One region of the Streptomyces sp. 3-6 genome, then DNA from elsewhere that is predicted to be linked to it. Evidence: predicted binding sites of a transcription regulator. Region 1 holds the regulator's gene; the other holds the start of a gene.
The links. The regulator HrcA, encoded in region 1, represses chaperone genes, less so after heat shock. The targets are predictions, from matches to a motif close to TTNGCACTCNGNNNNNCNGAGTGCNAA.
Positions count from the first base shown of each region.

Region 2: a site for HrcA is predicted at 10,889-10,915, ahead of groES (co-chaperone GroES). Genes of this name have one in related genera too.

Region 1 is NZ_JBWHZP010000001.1:220,718-232,628, forward strand. Features, by position in the region: gene lepA (translation elongation factor 4) at 1-1,322, shown strand, start outside; gene AC02VZ_RS00870 (AMP-dependent synthetase/ligase) at 1,582-3,456, shown strand; gene AC02VZ_RS00875 (SpoIIE family protein phosphatase) at 3,902-6,409, shown strand; gene hemW (radical SAM family heme chaperone HemW) at 6,437-7,669, shown strand; gene AC02VZ_RS00885 (DUF3097 domain-containing protein) at 7,713-8,519, opposite strand; gene AC02VZ_RS00890 (MBL fold metallo-hydrolase) at 8,547-9,272, opposite strand; gene hrcA (heat-inducible transcriptional repressor HrcA) at 9,444-10,460, shown strand; gene dnaJ (molecular chaperone DnaJ) at 10,460-11,596, shown strand; gene AC02VZ_RS00905 (nitronate monooxygenase) at 11,761-11,911, shown strand, end outside.
Region 2 is NZ_JBWHZP010000020.1:4,936-16,846, reverse strand. Features, by position in the region: gene guaB (IMP dehydrogenase) at 1-962, opposite strand, end outside; gene AC02VZ_RS22395 (sigma-70 family RNA polymerase sigma factor) at 1,123-1,710, opposite strand; gene AC02VZ_RS22390 (response regulator transcription factor) at 2,200-2,811, opposite strand; gene AC02VZ_RS22385 (WhiB family transcriptional regulator) at 3,191-3,523, shown strand; gene AC02VZ_RS22380 (LysR family transcriptional regulator) at 3,709-4,605, opposite strand; gene AC02VZ_RS22375 (MOSC domain-containing protein) at 4,686-5,465, shown strand; gene AC02VZ_RS22370 (hypothetical protein) at 5,828-6,145, shown strand; gene AC02VZ_RS22365 (SDR family NAD(P)-dependent oxidoreductase) at 6,313-7,086, shown strand; gene AC02VZ_RS22360 (ester cyclase) at 7,865-8,572, shown strand; gene groL (chaperonin GroEL) at 8,694-10,319, opposite strand; gene groES (co-chaperone GroES) at 10,434-10,742, opposite strand; partial or broken gene AC02VZ_RS22345 (polysaccharide deacetylase family protein) at 10,961-11,671, opposite strand.

The DNA.
Region 1 (11,911 bases):
GGATGGGCGTGGAGACGCTGCTGGACAAGGTCGTCGCCGAGGTGCCCGCCCCGGTCGGCGTCAAGGACGCCCCCGCCCGCGCGATGATCTTCGACTCGGTGTACGACTCCTACCGCGGTGTCGTGACGTACGTGCGAGTCGTCGACGGGCAGCTCAACAAGCGCGAGCGGATCCGGATGATGTCCACCGGCGCCACGCACGAGCTGCTGGAGATCGGCACCAACTCGCCCGAGATGCTCTCCTCCGACGGCCTCGGCGTCGGCGAGGTGGGCTACCTCATCACCGGCGTGAAGGACGTCCGCCAGTCCAAGGTCGGTGACACCGTCACCAGCCAGCACAAGGGCGCGGAGGAGCCGCTGGGCGGGTACAAGGACCCCAAGCCCATGGTCTTCTCCGGGCTGTATCCGCTGGACGGCTCCGACTACCCGCTGCTGCGCGAGGCCCTGGACAAGCTCCAGCTCAACGACGCCGCGCTGGTCTACGAGCCGGAGACCTCCGCCGCCCTCGGCTTCGGTTTCCGCGTCGGCTTCCTCGGCCTGCTGCACCTGGACGTGATCCGCGAGCGCCTGGAGCGCGAGTTCGGGCTCGACCTGATCGCCACCGCGCCCAACGTGGTCTACCGGGTGCTCATGGAGGACGGCACCGAGCACACCGTCACCAACCCGAGCGAGTTCCCCGAGGGCAAGATCGACGAGGTGTACGAGCCGGTCGTGCGGGCCACGATCCTCGCGCCCAGCGAGTTCATCGGCGGGATCATGGAGCTGTGCCAGAACCGGCGCGGCACCCTGCTCGGCATGGACTACCTCTCCGAGGACCGGGTGGAGATCCGCTACACCCTGCCGCTCGCGGAGATCGTCTTCGACTTCTTCGACCAGCTGAAGTCGAAGACCCGCGGCTACGCCTCCCTGGACTACGAGCCCACCGGCGAGCAGAGCTCCAGCCTGGTGAAGGTCGACATCCTGCTGCACGGTGACAAGGTGGACGCGTTCTCCGCGATCACCCACAAGGACCAGGCGTACGCGTACGGCGTGCGGCTCGTCGCCAAGCTGAAGGAGCTGATCCCGCGGCAGGCCTTCGAGGTGCCCGTGCAGGCCGCCATCGGCTCGCGCGTCATCGCCCGCGAGACGATCCGCGCCATCCGCAAGGACGTGCTCGCCAAGTGCTACGGCGGTGACATCAGCCGGAAGCGCAAGCTGCTGGAGAAGCAGAAGGAGGGCAAGAAGCGGATGAAGATGGTGGGCTCCGTGGAGGTCCCGCAGGAGGCCTTCATCGCCGTCCTCTCCAGTGACGACGGCGGGGGTTCGGGCAAGGGCAAGAAGTAGCCGGACGTCCGGCCCCGAGGTTACTGCGGGTTACTCCGCATATCGGGCGGAAAGGGGGCCTGTCGCACGCCGGCGCGACAGGCCCCCACGTCGAACGGGTAGCTCTCCGTGAAAAGTGTCGGGTCGCAGCCCCTTACGCGGGCGGCGGTCGGCCTTTACTCTGTCCGTGCTCGATAGTTACTCGCGAGTTAAACAACGGCGTGCGAGTGAACCCAGCCGCACTGAGCCAGCCGCACCGTAGCGGGCCCCGGAGGATGTCTTGAGCGACACACAGACTTTGATCGAGAACCGTCCGCCGAGCGTGGCGGCCCTCTTCCTGGAGCGTGTGGCGTCCACACCGGAGGCGGAGGCGTACCGCTACCCCGTCCCGGCCGCCTCCGGCACGGGCCCGGACGACTGGAAGTCGCTGACCTGGGCGCAGACGGCGGACCGGGTCACCGCGATCGCCGCCGGCCTGGTCGAGCTGGGGGTGAACCCCGAGGAGCGGGTCGCCCTGGCCTCCTCGACCCGGGTCGAGTGGATCCTCGCCGACCTCGGCATCCTCTGCGCGGGCGCCGCCACCACCACGGTCTACCCGCAGACCAACGCCGACGAGTCCGCCTACATCCTGTCCGACTCGCAGAGCCGGGTGCTCGTCGCGGAGAACGCGGAGCAGGTCGCGAAGGCGGTCGCCAAGCGTGACGAGCTGCCCGACCTGACCCGGGTCGTGGTCGTCGACGCCGAAGGTGTCGAGACCGACGACTTCGTGATCACCCTGGCCGAGCTGGAGCGCCGCGGCGCGGCCCGGCTCGAGAAGGAACCGGAGCTGATCAAGGAACGCGTCGCTGCGATCACCAAGGACCAGCTCGCCACCCTCATCTACACCTCCGGCACCACCGGCCGCCCCAAGGGCGTCCGCCTGCCGCACGACAACTGGGCCTACATGGCCCGCGCGATCCCCGCCACCGGCATGGTCCACGCCGACGACGTGCAGTACCTCTGGCTGCCGCTGGCCCACGTCTTCGGCAAGGTGCTCATCTCCGGCCAGATCGCGGTCGGCCACGTCACCGCCGTCGACGGCCGCGTCGACAAGATCATCGAGAACCTCCCGGTGGTCCAGCCGACCTACATGGCGGCCGTGCCGCGCATCTTCGAGAAGGTCTACAACGGCGTGGCCGCCAAGGCGAAGGCCGGCGGCGGCGCCAAATACAAGATCTTCCAGTGGGCCGCCGGGGTCGCCCGCGAGTACGCCAAGGTCACCCAGGACAACTTCCGCCGCACCGGCACCGCGAGCGCGCCCCTCGGCCTGCGGACGAAGCACGGCATCGCCGACAAGCTGGTGTACGCCAAGATCCGCGACGCCTTCGGCGGCAACCTGCGCGCCTGCATCTCCGGCTCCGCCGCCCTCGCCCCGGACATCGGCTTCTTCTTCGCCGGCGCCGGAGTGCACATCCTGGAGGGCTACGGCCTCACCGAGTCCTCCGCCGCCTCCTTCGTCAACCCCGGCGAGGCCTACCGCACCGGCACGGTCGGCAAGCCGCTGCCCGGCACCGAGGTGCGCATCGCCGACGACGGCGAGATCCTGCTGCGCGGCCCCGGCATCATGGAGGGCTACCACAACCTCCCGGAGAAGACCTCCGAGGTGCTGGAGGAGGACGGCTGGTTCCACACCGGTGACATCGGCGAGCTGTCGCCCGACGGCTACCTGCGCATCACCGACCGCAAGAAGGACCTGATCAAGACCTCCAGCGGCAAGTACATCGCGCCCGCCGAGGTCGAGGGCCAGTTCAAGGCGGTCTGCCCCTACGTCTCCAACATCCTGGTGCACGGCGCCGACCGGAACTACTGCACCGCCCTCATCGCCCTCGACGAGGCCGCCCTCACCGCCTGGGCGGCGGAGAACGGCATGGAGGGCAAGTCCTACGCGGACATCGTCGCCGCCCCGGCCACGGTCGAGATGGTCGACGGCTACGTCCAGCAGCTCAACGAGGGTCTGCAGCGCTGGCAGACCATCAAGAAGTTCCGTCTCCTGCCGCGCGACCTCGACGTCGAGCACGGCGAGATCACCCCGAGCCTGAAGCTGAAGCGGCCCGTGGTGGAGCGCGAGTACAAGCACCTCATCGAGGAGATGTACGAGGGCACGCGCGAGGCGTGACCGGCGTGCGGTGACATCGCGGGCGGGGCCCCGGGCCGGTACGGTCCGGGACCCCGCCCGTCGTTGCTCCGGCCCCTTCCCGTCCCTTCCCGCCCCTTCCCGTCCCTTCCCGCCCCTTCCCGTCCCTTCCCGCCCCTTCCCGTTCCTTCGCGTCTCTTCCCGCCCCTGGCGGCCTCCTGTCCACTCCGCCCGCCGCTCCCCGCCGCTCCCCGCCCACTCCTCGGCTTCCCCGCGCCACGTTTCCCGTCGCCGGGCTCGCCGCGCCCTTCGCTGCGCATCCTGATCGGAAACGGACGCCCTTCTGTCCGTTCCTGAGCATGCGTCGAGCATTGTTCCCCCTCGGGGCGGTCCAGTTCGGTAACTCCTTGCTCATGGACCGGGTCGGTCTGTCACCCTGTCGGCAACGATCGGCGTGTCTTCGTACGAACTGCCCGGGGAGCTGCCCATGGGGGCCATTCCGACCCAACGGGAGACCACCTCGCGCGCCCGTGAGGCGCCGGAGCGCGCGCGGGCGGACGCGACCCTCACCGGGAGCCCCCTCGCGCCCGGCTCCGCCCGGGCCGTGGTCCGGGCGGCGCTCGCCGAATGGGCCGAGCGGGCGCTGCCCGGGACCGAGCACCTCACCGCCCGCGCCGGCGACGACGCCGCACTGGTCGCCAGCGAACTCGTCACCAACGCCGTGGTCCACGCCGGGACCGACGTACGGCTCACCTGCCGCCTGGAGGGCGGCACCGGTGCCCTGGTCGTCGAGGTGACCGACCGCCACCCCTCGCGCCCCCCGCGCGACCACGAGCCGGAGGCGGCCGCGCACCTCGTCCCCGAGTTCGGGCGCGGCCTGGGGCTGGTCGCCGCGCTCTGCGAGGTGTGGGGCGTGACCTACCGGCCCGGCGAGAAGACGGTGTGGGCCCGGCTGCCGCCCGGGGACCGCCCGGAGGCGGAGGGCGTCGCGGCGTACGCGGCGGAGCGCACTCCGGCGCACGACCGGGACCCCGCGCGGGCGCCCGCGCGGCAGGCGCCGGGCGCCCCCGGTTGCCCGGACGCCCCCGCGCCGCAGGACGCACCGGACCCTAACGGGGAGCCGCAGTCGCAGCCGGGAGCCGTCCGTGCCGGCGAGACGTGGGCCGGCGAGGACTCCTGGGCCGGCGACGACACCTGGGCCGACGACGACACCCGCGCCGGGGTGCCCGCCTCGCGCGACTCCGGTACCGAGGCGGGCGCCCCGTCCGGGGCCCCGGTCGGATTCCCAGCCGAGTCCTCGGCGGGACCCCCGGCCGGAACGGGCCGACGGCCAGGAGACCCGGCCGAGGACGCCGACCCCGCCGGAACCGGCCCGGGGCAGCCCGGCACCCCGCTCGGCGGGCGCTCACCCGCCCCCCGCGGCCCCTTCCACGCCCCGCCCGCAACCACCCCCGACACCGCCGGCACCCCGGGCACCCCCGGCACCACCGCCGGCACCCCAGGCACCGCCGCCACCCCCGCCCCCCGCGGCACCGCCGGGTCCCCCAGCCTCCCTGGCCTCCCTGACCTCCCCGGCCGCCCCGCCGACGACTGCCCCGCCCGCCGGGAGAGCCACGAGGGCGCCTGGCTGGGGCGCGGCGCGCTGTCCTTCCTGGCCGAGGCGTCCGACCTGCTCGCCGGGCAGTTGGACGAGGACCTGGTCACCGCCCTCACCGGGCAGCTGATCGTGCCCCGGCTGGCGGACTGGTGCGCCGTGTGGCTGGCCGACGAGGCCACCCCGCACGGCGGCTGGGGCGGCGGCCGGGCCGCCCACGCGGGCGGTCCGGCCCGGGTCTGGCACGCCGGCGAGCACCTCATCGAGGAGCTGCACGCGGCCCTGGACCGCGACCCGCCCCAGCTCCCCGACCCGTTACGCCCCGGCCCCACCCCCTACCCCTGGCCGGCCAAGGCCCTCGACACCGACACCGGCGCCGGCCCGTCCGCCGGCCCGTTCCCGGGCCCGTCCGCCGGCCGGCCCGCGGACACCGGTTCGTCCGGCACCGCCCTCGCCTACCCGCTCGTCGCCGGCGGGCGGTCCGTGGGGACCCTGGTCATCGGACGGGCCGGCATCGACCGCTTCCCCGACGAGATCACCGGCCTCGTCGAGGACCTCGGCCGGCGCGTGGCGCTCGCCATCGGCGCCGCCCGCCAGTACGCCCGGCAGGCCACCATCAGCTCCGTCCTCCAGCGCGGGCTGCTGCCCGGCGCCGTCGCCGAGATCCCGGGCCTGCGCAGTGCCCTCGTCCACGAACCCTGCGACAAGGGCGGGCCCAGCGGCGACTTCTACGACCTCTTCCCGGCCGGCCGGGGCCGCTGGTGCTTCGCGGTCGGCGACGTCCAGGGCAAGGGCCCGGAAGCGGCCGTGGTCATCGGCCTGGTCCGGCCCTGGCTGCGGCTGCTGGCCCGGGAGGGCTACCGCGTGGCCGACGTCCTCGACCGCCTCAACCAGCTGCTCCTGGACGACGCCACCGAGGCCGCCGACGCCGCCGCCCGCGCCCTGGTCGCCGCCGGGGCCCGCCCCACCGCGCCCGGCGACGGCCCCCAGACCCGCTTCCTGTCCCTCCTCTACGGCGAACTCGTCCCGGTCGACGGCGGGGTCCGCTGCACCGTCGCCTCCGCCGGGCATCCCCTGCCGCTGCTCCTCGGCCCGGACGGCGCGGTCCGCACGGTCGCCCGGCCCCAGACCCTGCTCGGCGTCGTCGAGGACGCCGCCTACGGCAGCGACACCTTCGAGCTGCGCTCCGGCGACACCCTGCTCTGTGTCACCGACGGCGTCACCGAGCGGCGGTCCGGCTCCCGCCAGTTCGACGACGGGGACGGGCTGGCGGCGGCCCTGGCGAGCTGCGCCGGCCTGGACGCCGGGACGACGGCGGAGCGCCTCACCCGCCTCGTCCACGACTTCGGCGACAGCCCGCCGGCCGACGATCTCGCCCTGATGGTGCTCCAGGCCGAGTGACACCGCCGGTGCGGGACAATGGAGCACATGCCCTCCGCACTCCCCGACGGCGAGCCCGTCCCCGCCGACGGTGCCCTGCCCGCCTCCGCCCTCGCCGGGGCGGCCGACCGGCCCCTCGGCTTCTACCTGCACGTCCCGTACTGCGCCACCCGCTGCGGCTACTGCGACTTCAACACCTACACCGCCACCGAGCTGCGCGGCTCCGGCGGCGTGCTGGCCTCCCGGGACAACTACGCCGCCACGCTCGTCGACGAGGTCCGGCTGGCCCGGAAGGTCCTCGGCGACGACCCGCGCGAGGTGCGCACGGTGTTCGTCGGCGGCGGGACGCCTACGCTGCTGGCGGCCGGTGACCTGGTGCGGATGCTGGAGGCGATCCGGGAGGAGTTCGGGCTGGCCGCCGACGCCGAGGTGACCACGGAGGCGAACCCCGAGTCCGTCGACCCGGCCTACCTGGCGGCCCTCCGCGAGGGCGGCTTCAACCGGATCTCGTTCGGCATGCAGAGCGCCCGGCAGCACGTGCTGAAGGTGCTGGACCGCACCCACACCCCCGGCCGTCCCGAGGCGTGCGTCGCCGAGGCCCGCGCCGCCGGCTTCGACCACGTCAACCTCGACCTGATCTACGGCACCCCCGGCGAGTCCGACGACGACTGGCGGGCCTCGCTGGACGCGGCGGTCGGTGCCGGGCCCGACCACGTCTCCGCGTACGCGCTCATCGTCGAGGAGGGCACGCAGCTCGCCCGTCGCATCCGGCGCGGCGAGGTCCCGATGACCGACGACGACGTGCACGCCGACCGCTACCTGATCGCGGAGGAGGCGCTGTCCGCCGCGGGCTTCGCCTGGTACGAGGTGTCGAACTGGGCGACCTCCGACGCCGGGCGCTGCCTGCACAACGAGCTGTACTGGCGGGGCGCCGACTGGTGGGGCGCGGGGCCCGGCGCGCACTCCCACGTGGGCGGGGTGCGGTGGTGGAACGTCAAGCACCCGGGGGCGTACGCGGCGGCCCTCGCGCAGGGCCGCTCGCCGGGCGCGGGCCGGGAGCTGCTGTCGGACGAGGACCGGCGGGTGGAGCGGATCCTGCTGGAACTGCGGCTGGAGGAGGGGGTCCCGCTCTCGCTCCTGCGGACGGAGGGGCGGGCGGCGGCGGACCGTGCGCTGCGCGACGGGCTGCTCCGGCCGGCCGCGTACGAGGAGGGCCGCGCGGCCCTCACCCTGCGCGGACGGCTGCTGGCGGACGCGGTGGTGCGGGACCTGGTGGACTGAGCGGGCGCCGTGCCGCCCGGGGGCGGGCGGCACGGCGACCCCGTCAGGCGCCCGGCGCCGTGACGAAATCGATCAGTTGCTCCACCCGGCCCAGCAGCTCCGGCTCCAGGTCCTTGTAGGAGCGGACCCGGCCCAGGATGTGCTGCCAGGCCGCCCCGGTGTTCTCCGGCCAGCCCAGCGCCCGGCACACCCCCGTCTTCCAGTCCTGGCCGCGCGGCACCCGGGGCCAGCCGGGGATGCCCACCGAGGAGGGCTTCACCGCCTCCCAGACGTCGATGAACGGGTGGCCCACCACCAGCGCGTGCTCACTGGTGACCGCCTCGGCGATGCGCCACTCCTTGGAGCCCGGCACGAGGTGGTCGACCAGCACCCCCAGGCGGGCGTCGGGGCCGGGGGAGAACTCCTCGACGACCGACGGCAGGTCGTTCACACCCCCCAGGTACTCCACGACCACGCCCTCGATGCGCAGGTCGTCGCCCCACACCTTCTCGACCAGCTCCGCGTCGTGCCGCCCCTCGACGTAGATGCGGCCCGCGCGGGCGACCCGCGCGCGGGCCCCGGGCACCGCGACGGAGCCGGACGCCGTACGGCTGGGGCGGGACGGTCCGGAGGCGGGCCGCACCAGCGTCACCACCCGGCCCTCCAGCAGGAAGCCGCGCGGTTCCAACGGGAACACCCGGTGCTTGCCGAAACGGTCCTCCAGGGTCACCGTGCCGGCCTCGCAGCGGATCACCGCGCCGCAGAAGCCGGTGCCGGGCTCCTCGACCACCAGACCGGGGTCGGCGGGCACCTCGGGCACCGGGCCGGACTTCTTCCAGGGAGGGGTCAGGTCGGCGGAGTACTGGCGCATCCTGCCGACGATACGAGGCAGCCCCCGTCACGGCCGGCGCGACACGCCGAACCGGGCCGCCAGCGCCCCGCGTTGGGCCCGCACGAACGCCGCGTCGACCACCGCCCCGTGACCGGGCACGTACCGCGCGTCCGGGCCGCCCAGGGCCAGCAGCCGGTCCAGGGCGTCCGGCCAGCGGGACGGCACCGCGTCCGGCCCGGCCTGCGGTGCGCCCGACTCCTCCACCAGATCGCCGCAGAAGACCACCGGCGGGTCGCCCGGGACCAGGACGGCCAGGTCCCGCGCGGTGTGCCCCGGGCCCGCGTTCACCAGCACCGCCTCCGTGCCGCCGCCGAGGTCCACGACCACGTGGCCGGACACCTCGTGCCCCGGCCGGACCAGCGCGTCCGCCGCCCCGGCCGCCTCCCGCTCGTCCAGCCCGTGCCGCACCGCGTCCGCGCGCAGCCCCTCCGCCGACCACGCCGCCGCCGGGCCGGTCGCCGCGAACACCTCCGCGCCCGCGAACACCGCGGCCCCCAGCACATGGTCGAAGTGGGGGTGGGTCAGCGCGAGATGCGTCACACGCCGCCCGGCGAGCGCCTGCGCCTCGGCCCGCACCCGCGCGCCCTCGCGCAGACTCGAACCGGCGTCGACCAGCAGCGCGCCGCCGGTACCGGTGACGAGCCCCGCCGTGCAGTCCCACACCGGAAGGCGGCACCGGAACACCCCCGGCGCCACCCGTTCCCATCCCGACACGTCCCGATCGAAGGTCATACCGCGACGCTAGCGGGCAGAACGCCCACCTGCGCGAACCCGTCGCGCCGGGCCTTGCCCGGGGCGTACTCCCCGGCCGTACACTGGGCCGGGGAAGTCTGGCACTCGCATGTGAAGAGTGCCAGGACCAGCAACGGGCAGCGGCGGATCGCTTCTGGAGGTGTGTGCGCGATGCTCAGTGAACGCAGGCTCCAGGTGCTGCGCGCCATCGTTCAGGACTATGTCGGCACCGAGGAGCCGGTGGGCTCCAAGGCGCTCACCGAACGGCACAACCTCGGCGTCTCCCCGGCCACCGTGCGCAACGACATGGCGGCCCTGGAGGACGAGGGCTACATCGCCCAGCCGCACACCAGCGCCGGGCGCATCCCCACCGACAAGGGCTACCGCCTGTTCGTCGACAAGCTCGCCGGGGTCAAGCCGATGAGCCCGCCCGAGCGGCGCGCCATCCAGAACTTCCTGGAGGGCGCCGTCGACCTGGACGACGTGGTGGCCCGCACGGTGCGGCTGCTCGCGCAGCTGACCCGGCAGGTGGCCGTGGTGCAGTACCCGTCGCTGACCCGCTCGACGGTGCGGCACGTGGAACTGCTGTCGCTCGCCCCGGCCCGCCTGATGCTCGTGCTGATCACGGACACCGGCCGGGTCGAGCAGCGCCTGGTGGACTGCCCGGCGCCGTTCGGCGAGGCGTCCCTGGCGGACCTGCGGGCGCGGCTCAACAGCCGGGTCGCGGGCCGCCGGTTCACGGATGTGCCCGGCCTGGTCGAGGACCTCGCGGAGGCGTTCGAACCGGAGGACCGGGGCGCGGTGTCGACCGTGCTCTCCACCCTCCTGGAGACCCTCGTCGAGGACAACGAGGAGCGGCTGATGATCGGCGGCACCGCCAATCTCACCCGTTTCGGACACGACTTCCCCCTGGTGATCCGGCCCGTCCTGGAGGCACTCGAGGAGCAGGTCGTGCTCCTCAAGCTGCTCGGCGAGGCGAAGGATCCGGGCGTGACCGTCCGTATCGGTCACGAGAACGCCCACGAAGGACTCAACTCCACGTCCGTCGTGTCGGTCGGCTACGGTTCGGGCGGCGAAGCAGTCGCCAAACTGGGTGTGGTCGGACCGACCCGCATGGACTACCCGGGAACGATGGGAGCGGTACGCGCAGTGGCACGGTACGTCGGACAGATCCTGGCGGAGTCGTAGTGGCCACGGACTACTACGCCGTACTCGGCGTGCGCCGCGACGCGTCGCAGGAAGAGATCAAGAAGGCCTTCCGGCGGCTCGCCCGCGAGCTCCATCCGGACGTCAACCCGGATCCGAAGACCCAGGAGCGGTTCAAGGAGATCAACGCCGCCTACGAGGTGCTGTCGGACCCGCAGAAGAAGCAGGTCTACGACCTCGGCGGCGACCCCCTGGCGCAGGCGGCCGGCGGCGGCGCGGGCGGCTTCGGGGCCGGTGGCTTCGGCAACTTCTCCGACATCATGGACGCGTTCTTCGGCACGGCCTCGCAGCGCGGACCGCGCTCGCGCACCCGTCGCGGCCAGGACGCGATGATCCGCATCGAGGTCGAGCTCGACGAGGCCGCCTTCGGCACCACCAAGGACATCCAGGTCGACACCGCCGTCGTCTGCACCACGTGCAGCGGCGAGGGCGCCGCGCCCGGCACCACCGCGCAGACCTGCGACATGTGCCGCGGCCGGGGCGAGGTCTCCCAGGTCACCCGGTCCTTCCTGGGCCAGGTCATGACCTCGCGCCCCTGCCCGCAGTGCCAGGGCTTCGGCACGGTCGTGCCCACGCCGTGCCCGGAGTGCGCCGGTGACGGCCGCATCCGCTCCCGGCGCACCCTCACCGTCAAGATCCCGGCCGGTGTCGACAACGGCACCCGCATCCAGCTCGCCGGCGAGGGCGAGGTCGGCCCCGGCGGCGGGCCCGCCGGCGACCTCTACGTCGAGATCCACGAGCTGCCGCACCCGACCTTCCAGCGGCGCGGCGACGACCTGCACTGCACGGTGACCATCCCGATGACGGCGGCGGCCCTCGGCACCAAGGTGCCGCTGGAGACGCTGGACGGCATGGAGGAGGTCGACATCCGGCCCGGCACCCAGTCCGGCCAGTCGATCCCGCTGCACGGCCGGGGCGTCACGCACCTGCGCGGCGGCGGCCGGGGCGACCTCATCGTGCACGTCGAGGTGCAGACCCCCTCCAAGCTGGACCCGGAGCAGGAGCGCCTGCTGCGGGAACTGGCCAAGCTGCGCGGCGAGGAGCGTCCCCAGGGGCAGTTCCAGCCCGGCCAGCAGGGCCTGTTCTCCCGCCTGAAGGACGCGTTCAACGGCCGCTGACGGCGTCCCCGGGACCGGTCCGTGACCGGTCCCGGCCCGGGCCGCGCGGGCCGGGGAGCCCGCCCGCGCCCTCCCCGACCCGCCCCCGCGTCTCCCGTCGAACGGAATGTGCCGGCGGGAAGGGTCAATTCGGACGCGTCCCGCGGACGTGACACCATGCCGTCATGTCCTCCGCGCTGACCGATCTCCTCCCGCACCCGATCGTGCAGGCCCCGATGGCGGGAGGGGTCGCCGTGCCGCGCCTCGCCGCCGCCGTGTCCGACGCGGGCGGGCTCGGGTTCCTGGCCGCCGGGTACAAGACCGCGGACGGGATGT
Region 2 (11,911 bases), on a different contig from region 1:
ACGCCGATGCCCGCGACGACCCGGGTGGTGCAGATCGAGCCGGGACCGACACCCACCTTGATGCCGTCGACACCGGCGTCGATCAGCGCCTGGGCGCCGTCGCGCGTGGCCACGTTGCCGCCGATCACGTCGACACCGACGCTCGACTTGATCTTCGCCATCCAGCTGAGGGCGTTGCTGTTGTGGCCGTGCGAGGTGTCGACGACCAGGAAGTCCACACCGGCCTCGGCGAGTGCCTGGGCCCGCTCCAGCGCCTCGGGGCTGGCACCCACGGCGGCGCCGACGATGAGGCGGCCCTCCGCGTCCTTGGCGGCGTGGGGGTACTGCTCGGCCTTCACGAAGTCCTTGACCGTGATCAGGCCCTTGAGGACACCCGCGTCGTCGACCAGGGGAAGCTTCTCGATCTTGTGGCGGCGCAGCAGCTCCATGGCCTCGACGCCGGAGATGCCGACGTGCCCGGTGACCAGCGGCATCGGGGTCATGACCTCGCGCACCTCACGGGAACGGTCGGTCTCGAAGGCCATGTCGCGGTTGGTGACAATGCCCAGCAGCCTCTTGTTGCCGTCGGTGACCGGGACACCGCTGATGCGGAACTTCGCGCACAGGGCGTCGGCCTCGGCGAGCGTGGCGTCCGGGTGGATGGTGATGGGGTCGGTGACCATGCCGGACTCGGAGCGCTTCACCAGGTCGACCTGGTTGGCCTGGTCCTCGACGGAGAGGTTGCGGTGAAGCACGCCGACGCCGCCCTGACGGGCCATGGCGATCGCCATGCGGGACTCGGTGACCTTGTCCATCGCGGCCGAGAGCAGGGGGATGTTCACCCGGACGTTGCGGGAGACGCGGGACGAGGTGTCGACCGCGTTGGGGAGCACCTCGGACGCGCCCGGCAGCAGCAGCACGTCGTCGTAGGTCAGCCCGAGTGTCGCGAATTTCTCGGGCACTCCGTCGACGTTGGCAGTCATGACACCTTCCCCAAATGGCCTTGATCGGTGCGGATGCCCATGCTAACGGGAAGGACGGGTGGCTCATTCCACGATCAAGCAGGGCTCAGGTCTTCGTATGTTCGTACGGGTGCGTTCCGCTGCCCGTTCAGGGGCCGAAGAGGCGGCCGGCGGTTCGTGGTTACTGCTCGGCCAGGGCGCGCAGTCTGCTGAGTGCACGATGCTGGGCGACCCGGACCGCGCCGGGTGACATTCCCAACATCTGGCCGGTCTCCTCCGCCGTGAGGCCGACCGCGATACGCAGCAGGAGCAGCTCGCGCTGGTTCTCGGGCAGGTTGGCCAGCAGTTTCTTGGCCCATTCGGCGTCGCTGCTGAGCAGTGCGCGCTCCTCGGGCCCCAGCGAGTCGTCGGGACGCTCGGGCATCTCGTCCGAGGGCACGACCGTCGAGCCGGGGTGGCGCATGGCGGCGCGCTGGAGGTCGGCGACCTTGTGCGCGGCGATGGCGAAGACGAACGCCTCGAAGGGGCGCCCGGTGTCCTTGTAGCGGGGCAGCGCGAGCAGCACCGCGACGCAGACCTCCTGGGCGAGGTCCTCGACGAAGTGCCGGGCGTCGCCCGGGAGGCGGGACAGCCGGGTGCGGCAGTAGCGCAGGGCCAGGGGGTGGACGTGCGCCAGCAGGTCATGGGTGGCCTGCTCGTCGCCGTCGACCGCGCGATGGACGAGCGCACCGATCGCCCCTTGGGCAGTGCCCGCCTCGTCGTCGCGCATCGGTCCATGGTGCCTTGCGGCCGACGGGTCCGCGGCACCGCGTCCCTGGTTGTGCACCGAAGCGTTATGAGCAGGTGCGCCGAAACTCATCCCCTGCGCCCTCCCCTTCCGCTCGACCGACCCGTCCCCGAGGAACTCCACACCTCAAGGATGCGTCATCCGCGGCGAAACGAGCAGCGGGCACCCGTCGGGTGCCGTCCCCGCCCTGGTGGGGCGCCGTTGCGGGGGGTGCGTCGCGGCACGTTCGGGAAGCGCCGGGACCTGTCGTCCGGATCGGCCCGGCGCCGCGGGACCCCGGTCTCCTCCGGCCCGGCCGCCCTCGCCGCGGGAGCGGCGGGCCGGCTGCCGCGCCGGAGGCGCCACCGGTCTTCGGTGACCGCGGGTGCGTGCCGTGCGGGCACGGGCCGCGCGGGGGCATCGACGTGCCCCCGCTCGCCGGTCGCCGTCCGGTGCCGGGCACCGCGTCCGGTCCGATCCGAAGGACAGGCCCTAGCGCACCAGACCCCACCGGAATCCGAGCGCCACCGCGTGGGCCCGGTCCGAGGCGCCCAGCTTCTTGAACAGGCGCCGCGCGTGCGTCTTCACGGTGTCCTCGGAGAGGAACAGCTCACGGCCGATCTCCGCGTTGGAGCGGCCGTGACTCATGCCCTCCAGGACCTGGATCTCCCGCGCGGTGAGCGTGGGGGCGGCCCCCATCTCGGCGGAGCGCAGCCGCCGCGGGGCGAGCCGCCAGGTCGGGTCGGCGAGAGCCTGCGTGACGGTCGCGCGCAGTTCTGCGCGGGAGGCGTCCTTGTGCAGGTAACCGCGCGCCCCGGCGGCGACGGCGAGCGCCACGCCGTCGAGGTCCTCGGCCACGGTGAGCATGATGATGCGCGCACCGGGGTCAGCGGACAGCAGCCGCCGGACCGTCTCGACGCCGCCCAGGCCGGGCATGCGTACGTCCATCAGAATCAGGTCCGAGCGGTCGGCGCCCCAGCGGCGGAGGACTTCCTCGCCGTTGGCCGCCGTCGTCACGCGCTCCACGCCGGGCACGGTCGCAACCGCGCGGCGAAGCGCCTCTCGGGCAAGCGGGGAGTCGTCGCAGACGAGGACGGAAGTCATGGCCGCCCTCCGCAGCTGATGCGCGTCACCTTGAGCCTCCAGGCTGGTACGAAATCGTCACCTGTGCGGTCGACCGTCTCGGACGCCCGCCCGAGCGCTTGTTCCTTCAACCGCCTCGCACTCTCAACGACGGTCACTCGAAAGAGTTACGGGGCCGTCTGCCACCTTCGGCACTCTACGTGAGGACGCGGACACGGTGCAGACATGCGCGCAGACCCTCCACGATTCATCACAACCCGTGCACCATTTAGACCCTTTTCTTCCCTCTTGTTGGTGTCTGCGACTAGATTCGCAATGAGTCATATTTTCATCTCCTTGGATCGTAGTTGTACGGTCGTGGACACCGGATCCGCCCAGAACGGCTACAAGGGGTCACGCAATGGCAGATTTCTCCCGCCTTCCCGGACCGAACGCGGACCTGTGGGACTGGCAGCTCCTGGCTGCGTGCCGCGGGGTGGACAGCTCCCTCTTCTTCCACCCCGAGGGCGAGCGCGGTGCGGCGCGAAGCGCTCGCGAGAACTCGGCCAAGGAGGTCTGCATGAGGTGCCCGGTGCGCGCCGAGTGCGCGGCCCACGCGCTGGCGGTACGCGAACCGTACGGCGTGTGGGGCGGACTGACCGAGGACGAGCGCGAAGAACTGATGGGACGGGCGCGGCACCGACTGGTGTCGGCGTCGGCCGGCAGCGGCGGACACGCCGCCTCGAACAACTGAAGGAACGTTTCTCCGCAAGGGGCACGCAGGTGCCCTTGTTTTGTCGCTGGAGGTGATGGTGGAGGTGATCGGTGGGAGTGGCCGACTGAGGTGATCGGCGGAGGTGATCGGCGGAGGTGATCACCTCACGGTCCGCGCAGGTCGGTCGCGCGACCCCGGGAACACGGGCGGACCCGCGCCGTCCGCTACCGGGCGGCCGCCCGCGCGAGGTGGTCGAGCGTCGCGGCGACCGCCGGGACCTGGGCGAGGTCCGGAAGCGTGAGCGCGACGATCTCACGTCGCACGGCGGGTTCCAGGCGGACCGTGCACACGCCCCTGGGCCGGACGGACTCCACGGCCAGCTGCGGCAGGACCGCCACGCCCAGTCCGGCGCCCACCAGCCCGGCGACGGCCGGGTAGTCGTCGGTGGCGAAGTCGATGCGCGGGGTGAAGCCGGCTGTCTCGCACACCTCCACCAGCTGCCCGCGGCAGCGCGGGCAGCCCGCGATCCACGGTTCGTCGGCGAGCTCGCCGATGGCGACGGATTCCGCACGCGCGAGCCGGTGCCGTTCCGGCACCAGGCCCACCAGCCGGTCCGACAGCAGCGGCCGGACGACGAGGTCGTCCCACTCCTCGGCCCCCGCGGCCCCCTCGTAGCGGAACGCGAGGGCCACGTCGCAGTCGCCGTCCCGCAGCAGTCCGACGGAGCGGGGCGGCTCCGCCTCCTCCAGGGACACCCGGGTGCCGGGGTGCGCGTCGCGCAGCGCGGCCAGCGCCGCCGGCACCAGGGTGGAGCTGCCGCTGGGGAAGGACACCAGCCGCACGCGCCCGGCCCGCAGCCCGGCGATGGCCGCGACTTCCTCCTCGGCGGCGGTGAGCCCGGCGAGGATCCCGGCCGCGTGCCGCACCAGCGCCTCTCCGGCCTGGGTCAGGCGCATCTCGCGACCGCTGCGGACGAGCAGCGGGGTGCCGACGGACGTCTCCAGGGCCTTCATCTGCTGGCTGACGGCGGGCTGGGTGCAGCCCAGCTCGCGGGCCGCCGCGGAAAAGGAACCGCTGACGGACACGGCGCGCAGCACGCGGAGGTGGCGGGCTTCGATCACACCGCCAAGGATAAGCGAGCCTTTGATGTCCGGGCCCATACTCCGTCGACGCTTTTAGCTCCGTCGCCTACCGTGCGGTCATGCGGCTTCTCTCTGTGAACCTGGGACGCCCCCGTCCCGTCCCCTACACGTCCCAACCCGAGGGGGTGACCGGCATCGACAAACGACCGGTGGACGGGCCCGTCCGGGTGTCCGCCCCCGGCCCCAAGGGCGTCGGGGGCAGCGGGCTGGCCGGGGACGCGGTGTGCGAGACCCGGCACCACGGCGGAGACGACCAGGCCGTCTACGCGATGGCCCGGGAGGACCTCGACGCGTGGGAACGCGCCCTGGGGCGGACGCTGCCCAACGGCTGCTTCGGCGAGAACCTGACCACCGAGGGCATCGAGGTGTCCGGCGCGCTGATCGGCGAGCGCTGGGCCATCGGCGACGAGGTGGTCCTGGAGGTCACGAGCGGCCGCATCCCGTGCCGCACCTTCCAGGGCCATCTGGGTGAGAAGGGCTGGGTGAAACGGTTCACCGAGCGGGGAGCGCCGGGTGCGTACCTGCGCGTCGTGCGCTCCGGTGACGTACGGGCGGGTGACCCGGTGCGTGTCGTGCACCGGCCCGGTCACGAGGTGACGGTCGCCCTCCAGTTCCGGGCGATGACGACGGACCGGACCCTGCTCCCGAGACTGTTGGCGGCGGGACCGGCGCTTCATCCGGAGTCGCTGGCGGCCGCACGGGCCCACGTGGAGAGGATCGAACGGTCCGAGAGGCTGGGGGAACCTGAGGGATACGGGGGGTCCGACGGGTCCGGAGGGTCCGAGGGAGACGGTGGGCCCCGGAACGCGGAGAAGTCGGCGACCGTGCCGTCAGGCTGACGGCACGACGGCACGTCGGCACGTCGGCGGAGGGCCGACAGCGGACGCCTGACAGCGCACAGCGGACGGCTGACGGCTGACGGCTGACGGCTGACGCCGTCATACGGCGGTGTACGGTCGCCCGTCGGATACGGCCAGTCAGCCGCGCCACCAACCTGCCGAACAGCACACCTAAGGGGAAACCCCGGACAGCGGGCGGGGGTTGTCTCCGGGGTGAGTGGGGGCAGTTCCCCGATGTTCGGCGGGCCATGATCCACGACGCTCGTTGCATGCCTTCTTTCCCGATCCCGAGCGCAGTGCCGAGCGGAGAGGTTCCGCCCGGCACCACCCGTGACCGCTTCCGCCGGAAGCACCCTGTCGCCATGCTGAGTTCGCTGGTCACCGCCTTCGCAGTGGCCGTCGGCACCCTGCTCGCCCGGTGGTGGACGGACACCGCGGTGAGCACGGTGGGCCGGGAGACCATCGACAACGCCCTCGCGATACCGCCGCCGGCCGAGTCGGCTTTCGACGGCACGCGGTTCTCCGGTGACCGTGTACCGATGCGGTACGTCGGCTTCCGGGGAGACCGGGCCGTGGTCGACGACGGCACCCTACGGCCGAATCGGCAGACCTACGACGAACTGATACGTCCGCATCTGCGGAACGCCTCGACCGCGCGCACCCACGCTGCACACGGCTGAGGAGGCCGAGCCCCGTGCACCGCACGAGGCGGGGGCAGCGCACGAGGCGGGGGCAGCGCACGAGGCGGGGGCAGCGCACGAGGCGGGGGCAGCGCACGAGGCGGGGGCAGCGCACGAGGCGGGGGCAGCGAGCGGACGGCTTGCCTCCGGGTAACTAGTCTTGCGCCATGACAACGGCTCTGATTACGGGTTCGACGGCAGGTATCGGTGCCGCGTTCGCGCGGCGGCTGGCGGCCGACGGACATGACCTGGTGCTGGTGGCCCGCGACATCGCCCGGCTGCGGGAGCAGGCGACCGAGCTGCACGACCTGCACGGCATCGAGGCCGAGGTGCTCTCGGCCGACCTGGCGGAGGACAAGGGCATCGAGGCGGTCGCCGACCGTCTCGGGGACCGTAAGAACCCCGTCGACCTGCTGATCAACAACGCCGGTTTCGGCAACAAGGGCCGGTACTTGGACGTCTCCATGGCCGACGAGCTGAGGATGATCAAGGTGCACTGCGAGGCCGTGCTGCGCCTGACGTCGGCGGCGGCCGAAGCGATGCGCGAACGTGGGCGCGGGGGCGTGGTCAACGTGGCCTCCGTGGCGGCGTTCGTACCCCGCGGCACCTACGGGGCGTCGAAGGCGTGGGTCGTGCAGTTCACCCAGGGCGCGGCCAAGGATCTGGCCGGCAGCGGGGTGCGCCTGATGGCCCTGTGCCCGGGGTTCGTGCGCACCGAGTTCCACGAGCGCGCCGGGATGGGGACGGACAGCATCCCCAACTGGATGTGGCTGGACGCCGACAAGGTGGCCGAGGCGGGGCTGGCGGACCTGGCCCGCGGCAAGGCGGTGTCCATCCCCGATCCGCGCTACAAGGCGCTGATGGGAGCGGCGAAGCTGGTCCCGCGCGGCATGCTCGGCGGGCTCACCTCCCGTACGGGGCGCAAGTACGGCCCGCAGTAGACGGGGCCTGAGCGCGGGGAGCCGCCGGCCCGGGCGGTGAAGCGTGCCGGGAACGGCGGCAGCAGTCCGGTCCGGTATCCAGACCTTGGCGCCGACCCCGGAGCCGGAGGCCGCCCTCGGGCACCGGGGCCCGTACCGCCGCCTGACCGGTGCCGAAGCCGGAGGGGTACCGAACCCCGACAGGCGCCGGAGCCGAAGCCGCAAGAGTGCCGGAACCAGACCGGCACGCCGGAAGGGTGCCGCAGCCGGAGCGCACCGCGCCGGCTGCTCGGACACCTCGAAGCCGGGGCCGTCCGGGTTTCGGGTGGAGCCGGGGCCGTCCGGATGCCCCGGGAAGCCGGTGAGCTGGTGCCGTCCGGGCGCCCGGCAAGGCGGCACCGGAGTCGGCCCGGCGGGTGCCGGATCGCCGTGTCCGCGCCGGTACCGGTGCCGGTCGGCCGCCTTCCGGACGGTCGGTGCCCGACGGGCGTGCCCGTAGACAGTGGGTGCCGACGGGCGCCTGCCTGGCGGACAGTAGGTGCCCCGACCGCGACCGGCGCCTTCCCATGGGCGGTAGGCGCCCGTGCCGTCGTCCGCAGGGTCCCGTGCCGTCGTCCGCAGGGTCCCGTGCCGTCATCCGCGGGGTTTCCGGGCCGTCGTCCGGGCGGTCGCTCCCGCCGTGCCCGCTCGGCGAAGCGATGTGGCGACGGTGGTCCGGTGCGAAAATGAGGTGCGGCTCGTGACCAGAACCGGACCCGGACCCGGACCCGACACGCAGGGGGGGCCGGAGGTGAACGTGATGACCTTCGTCCAGCTCATCGACTGCCGGACCAACCGCTTCGACGACATCAACCGGCTCATGGACCAGTGGGTCGAGCAGTCCAAGGGGCGGCGGACGGCGACGCACGCGGTGGTCGGCAAGGACCGCGCGGACGCGTCGCACGTCATCGAGATCGTGGAGTTCCCGTCGTACGAGGAGGCGATGCGCAACTCGCGGCTGCCGGAGACCGACCGGATCTTCCGGGAGATGGTGGCGCTGTGCGACGGGACACCGACGTTCACCAACCTGGACGTCGTGCGGGACGCGCAGCTGCACACCGCTACCGCACGGAGGTTCTTCGAGGTGCTGGCCGGTGACGGCGACCTCTCCCCGATGGCCGGGATGGTCGCCGAGCACTACTACGACCACGATCCGGCCAACGAGCAGGACGTGATCGGGCTGGATCACCTGCGGCGCGAGATGGACGTGTGGCGGGACGGGTTCGACTTCGTCCTCCGCGTCGAGGACCAGTTCGCCGAGGGCGACCGGGTGTGCACGCGATGGTCCTGGGAGGGAAAGCAGAAGGGCGAGTTCCTGGGCATCCCCGCCACGGGGAGGAAGGCGGCCATGACGGGGACGACCGTCTTCCGCTTCGACGACCGCGGCCGGATCGCCGAGGGCTGGTGGCAGTACGACCGACTGGGGCTGCTGGCGCGACTCGGTGCCCTGGAGCCCACGGACCTCTGAGCCGGGCGCAGGCCGCGCTCGGGCCACGGCGGCCACCCGCCCCCGCCGGTCGCGTGGGCAGGGCACGGGAAAGCCCCCGCTCCCTGACGGACAGCGGGGGCTTCACCGATCAGGCGGTGCCTCAGTGGGCGTGGCCGTGGCCGTGGCCCGCGGCGGCCGGCTCCTCCTCTTCCTTCTTCTCGACGACCAGGGTCTCGGTCGTGAGGAGGAGGGAGGCGATGGAGGCGGCGTTCTCCAGGGCGGAGCGGGTGACCTTGACCGGGTCGATGACGCCGGCCTTGATCAGGTCGCCGTACTCGCCGGTGGCGGCGTTGTAGCCGCTGCCCTTCTCCAGCTCGGCGACCTTGGAGACGATCACGTAGCCCTCGAGGCCGGCGTTCTCGGCGATCCAACGCAGCGGCTCGACGGCGGCCTTGCGGACCACGGAGACACCGGTGGCCTCGTCGTCGGTCTTGTCGAGGTTGCCCTCGAGGACCTTGACGGCGTGGACCAGCGCGGAGCCACCACCGGAGACGATGCCCTCCTCGACCGCGGCGCGGGTCGCGGAGATGGCGTCCTCCAGGCGGTGCTTCTTCTCCTTGAGCTCCACCTCGGTGGCGGCGCCGACCTTGATCACGCACACGCCGCCGGCCAGCTTCGCGAGGCGCTCCTGGAGCTTCTCGCGGTCCCAGTCGGAGTCGGTGGTCTCGATCTCGGCCTTGATCTGGGCGACGCGACCGGTCACGTCCTCCTTGTTGCCACCGCCGTCGACGATCGTGGTGTCGTCCTTGGTGACAGTGACGCGGCGGGCGGAGCCGAGCACGTCCAGGCCGACCTGGTCCAGCTTGAGGCCGACCTCCTCGGAGACGACCGTGGCGCCGGTGAGGACGGCCATGTCCTGCAGCATCGCCTTGCGGCGGTCACCGAAGCCGGGGGCCTTCACGGCGACGGCGTTGAAGGTGCCGCGGATCTTGTTGACGACCAGGGTCGACAGGGCCTCGCCCTCGACGTCCTCGGCGATGATCAGCAGCGGCTTGGAGGAGTTGGCCTGGATGACCTTCTCCAGCAGCGGCAGCAGGTCGGCGATGGCACCGATCTTGCCCTGCGTGATCAGGATGTACGGGTCGTCGAGGACGGCCTCCATACGCTCCTGGTCGGTGACGAAGTAGGGCGACAGGTAGCCCTTGTCGAAGGCCATGCCCTCGGTGAAGTCGAGCTCCAGGCCGAAGGTGTTGGACTCCTCGACGGTGATGACACCGTCCTTGCCGACCTTGTCCATGGCCTCGGCGATGAGCTCGCCGACCTGCTGGTCCTGGGCGGACAGCGCGGCCACGGCGGCGATGTCGGACTTCTCGTCGATCGGGCGGGCCGACGCGAGCAGGTCCTCCGAGACCGCGGCGACGGCCGCGTCGATGCCCTTCTTCAGGGCGGCCGGAGAGGCACCGGCGGCGACGTTCTTCAGACCCTCGCGGACCAGGGCCTGGGCGAGCACGGTGGCGGTGGTGGTGCCGTCACCAGCGATGTCGTTGGTCTTGGTCGCCACCTCCTTCACCAGCTGCGCGCCGAGGTTCTCGTACGGGTCCTCGATCTCGACCTCGCGGGCGATCGTGACACCGTCGTTGGTGATGGTGGGGGCGCCGAACTTCTTGTCGATGACGACGTTGCGGCCGCGGGGGCCGATCGTCACCTTCACCGTGTCGGCCAGCTTGTTGACGCCGCGCTCGAGGGCGCGACGGGCGTCCTCGTCGAACTTCAGGATCTTCGCCATGGCAGCGGGAGCCCTCTCGGAAATCTGGATGACAACACTGCGCCCCGGGCGCCCGGCTTCTCAGCGATGGCGGGGGCCAGGGGCGCAGTTCGAGCAAATGTGCTTCGAGGTGGCTTACTTCTCGACGATCGCGAGGACGTCGCGAGCCGAGAGGACGAGGTACTCCTCGCCGTTGTACTTCACCTCGGTGCCGCCGTACTTGCTGTAGAGCACGACATCGCCGACCTTCACGTCGAGCTCGACGCGCTTGCCGTCCTCGATCCGGCCCGGGCCGATGGCCAGGACGACGCCCTCCTGGGGCTTCTCCTTGGCGGTGTCCGGAATGACCAGGCCCGAAGCCGTGGTCTGCTCGGCGTCGAGCGGCTGGACCACGATGCGGTCCTCGAGCGGCTTGATGGCAACCTTGGAGCTGGCGGTCGTCACGATCCGACCTCCCCCTTCGGAGATCTCACGGGGTTAACTGTCTGAGGTGGCGACCAGGTCGATCCGTCGTCGCGGGTGCCGGACCTGCCCGTCGCGTTGTTGGCACTCTCCAGGGGGGAGTGCCAGACCCGAGACTATGACCGCGATTAGCACTCGGTCAAGCGGAGTGCCAATTACGTGCCCGCGCGTCGGGGCGGGCGCGCCCTCCGCACCCGTGCTCAGCCGCTTCCGGCGGCCCGGCCGGCGGGCGGTGGGGCGGACGTGTCGCGGTGCGCGCCGGCGGACGGTGGCCCGGTGGCGTCCCAGTGGTCCTCCAGGGAGGCCACCGTCAGGCCGCGCCCGTCCAGCTCGGTCAGGAGCCGTTCCGTGCGCTCCCGGAGGGACGGGGTCGGCAGGCCGTCCGACGGGACGCGGATGATGTCGCCGGGGCGCGGCTCGCGCGGCCCGCGGGCGTCGGCGAGGGTGCCGTCCGGCCGCACGGTGGCGCTCCACAGGACCACCGCGGCGATCCCGCAGTCGGCGGCGGCGCGCAGCGTCGTGGTGTCGTACGTGCCGTGGGGCGGGCGGAGGAAGCGGGCCCGGACACCGAAGCGGGTCCGGAGTTTGCGTTGCTGGCCGCAGATTTCGGCACGCTGGCCGGCGTAGGGCAGGCCCCGCAGGGAGGGGTGGTCCAGGGTGTGGTTCTGCAGGCCGGCGCCGACCGCCCGCAGCCGGGCGAAGTGGCCGTATCCGGGACCGGCCACGGTGTCGGTGAGGAACAGGGTGACCGGGAGACGGCGTCGGCGGATCAGGTCGATGAGGCCGGGATCCCGCCCCGCACCGTCGTCGTAGGTCAGGAAGACGACCTGCTCGCGCGTCGGGAGGCGGTCGATCACCGGCGGAAGCCGGTCCCCCGCCGGTGCCTCCCGCCGCTCACCCGCCGACCCGCTCCCTCCGCTTCCTCCGCTCCCTCCGCTCGCGGCACCGGCCGCACCGGCCGCACCCGCCTCCGCGCCGTCCCCGGCACCCGCCTCCGCCTCCGCCCCCGTCGGCGCGCCGGCGCCCGGACCGGCTCCGGCACCGGCCTCCGCCCCGGGGCCGTCACGACCTCCGGTGGCCCCTTCGGCACCGGAACCGGGGCCGTCACGGCTGCCCTTCCCGGGCTGGGCGGAACCGTCGGCGTGCCCCGC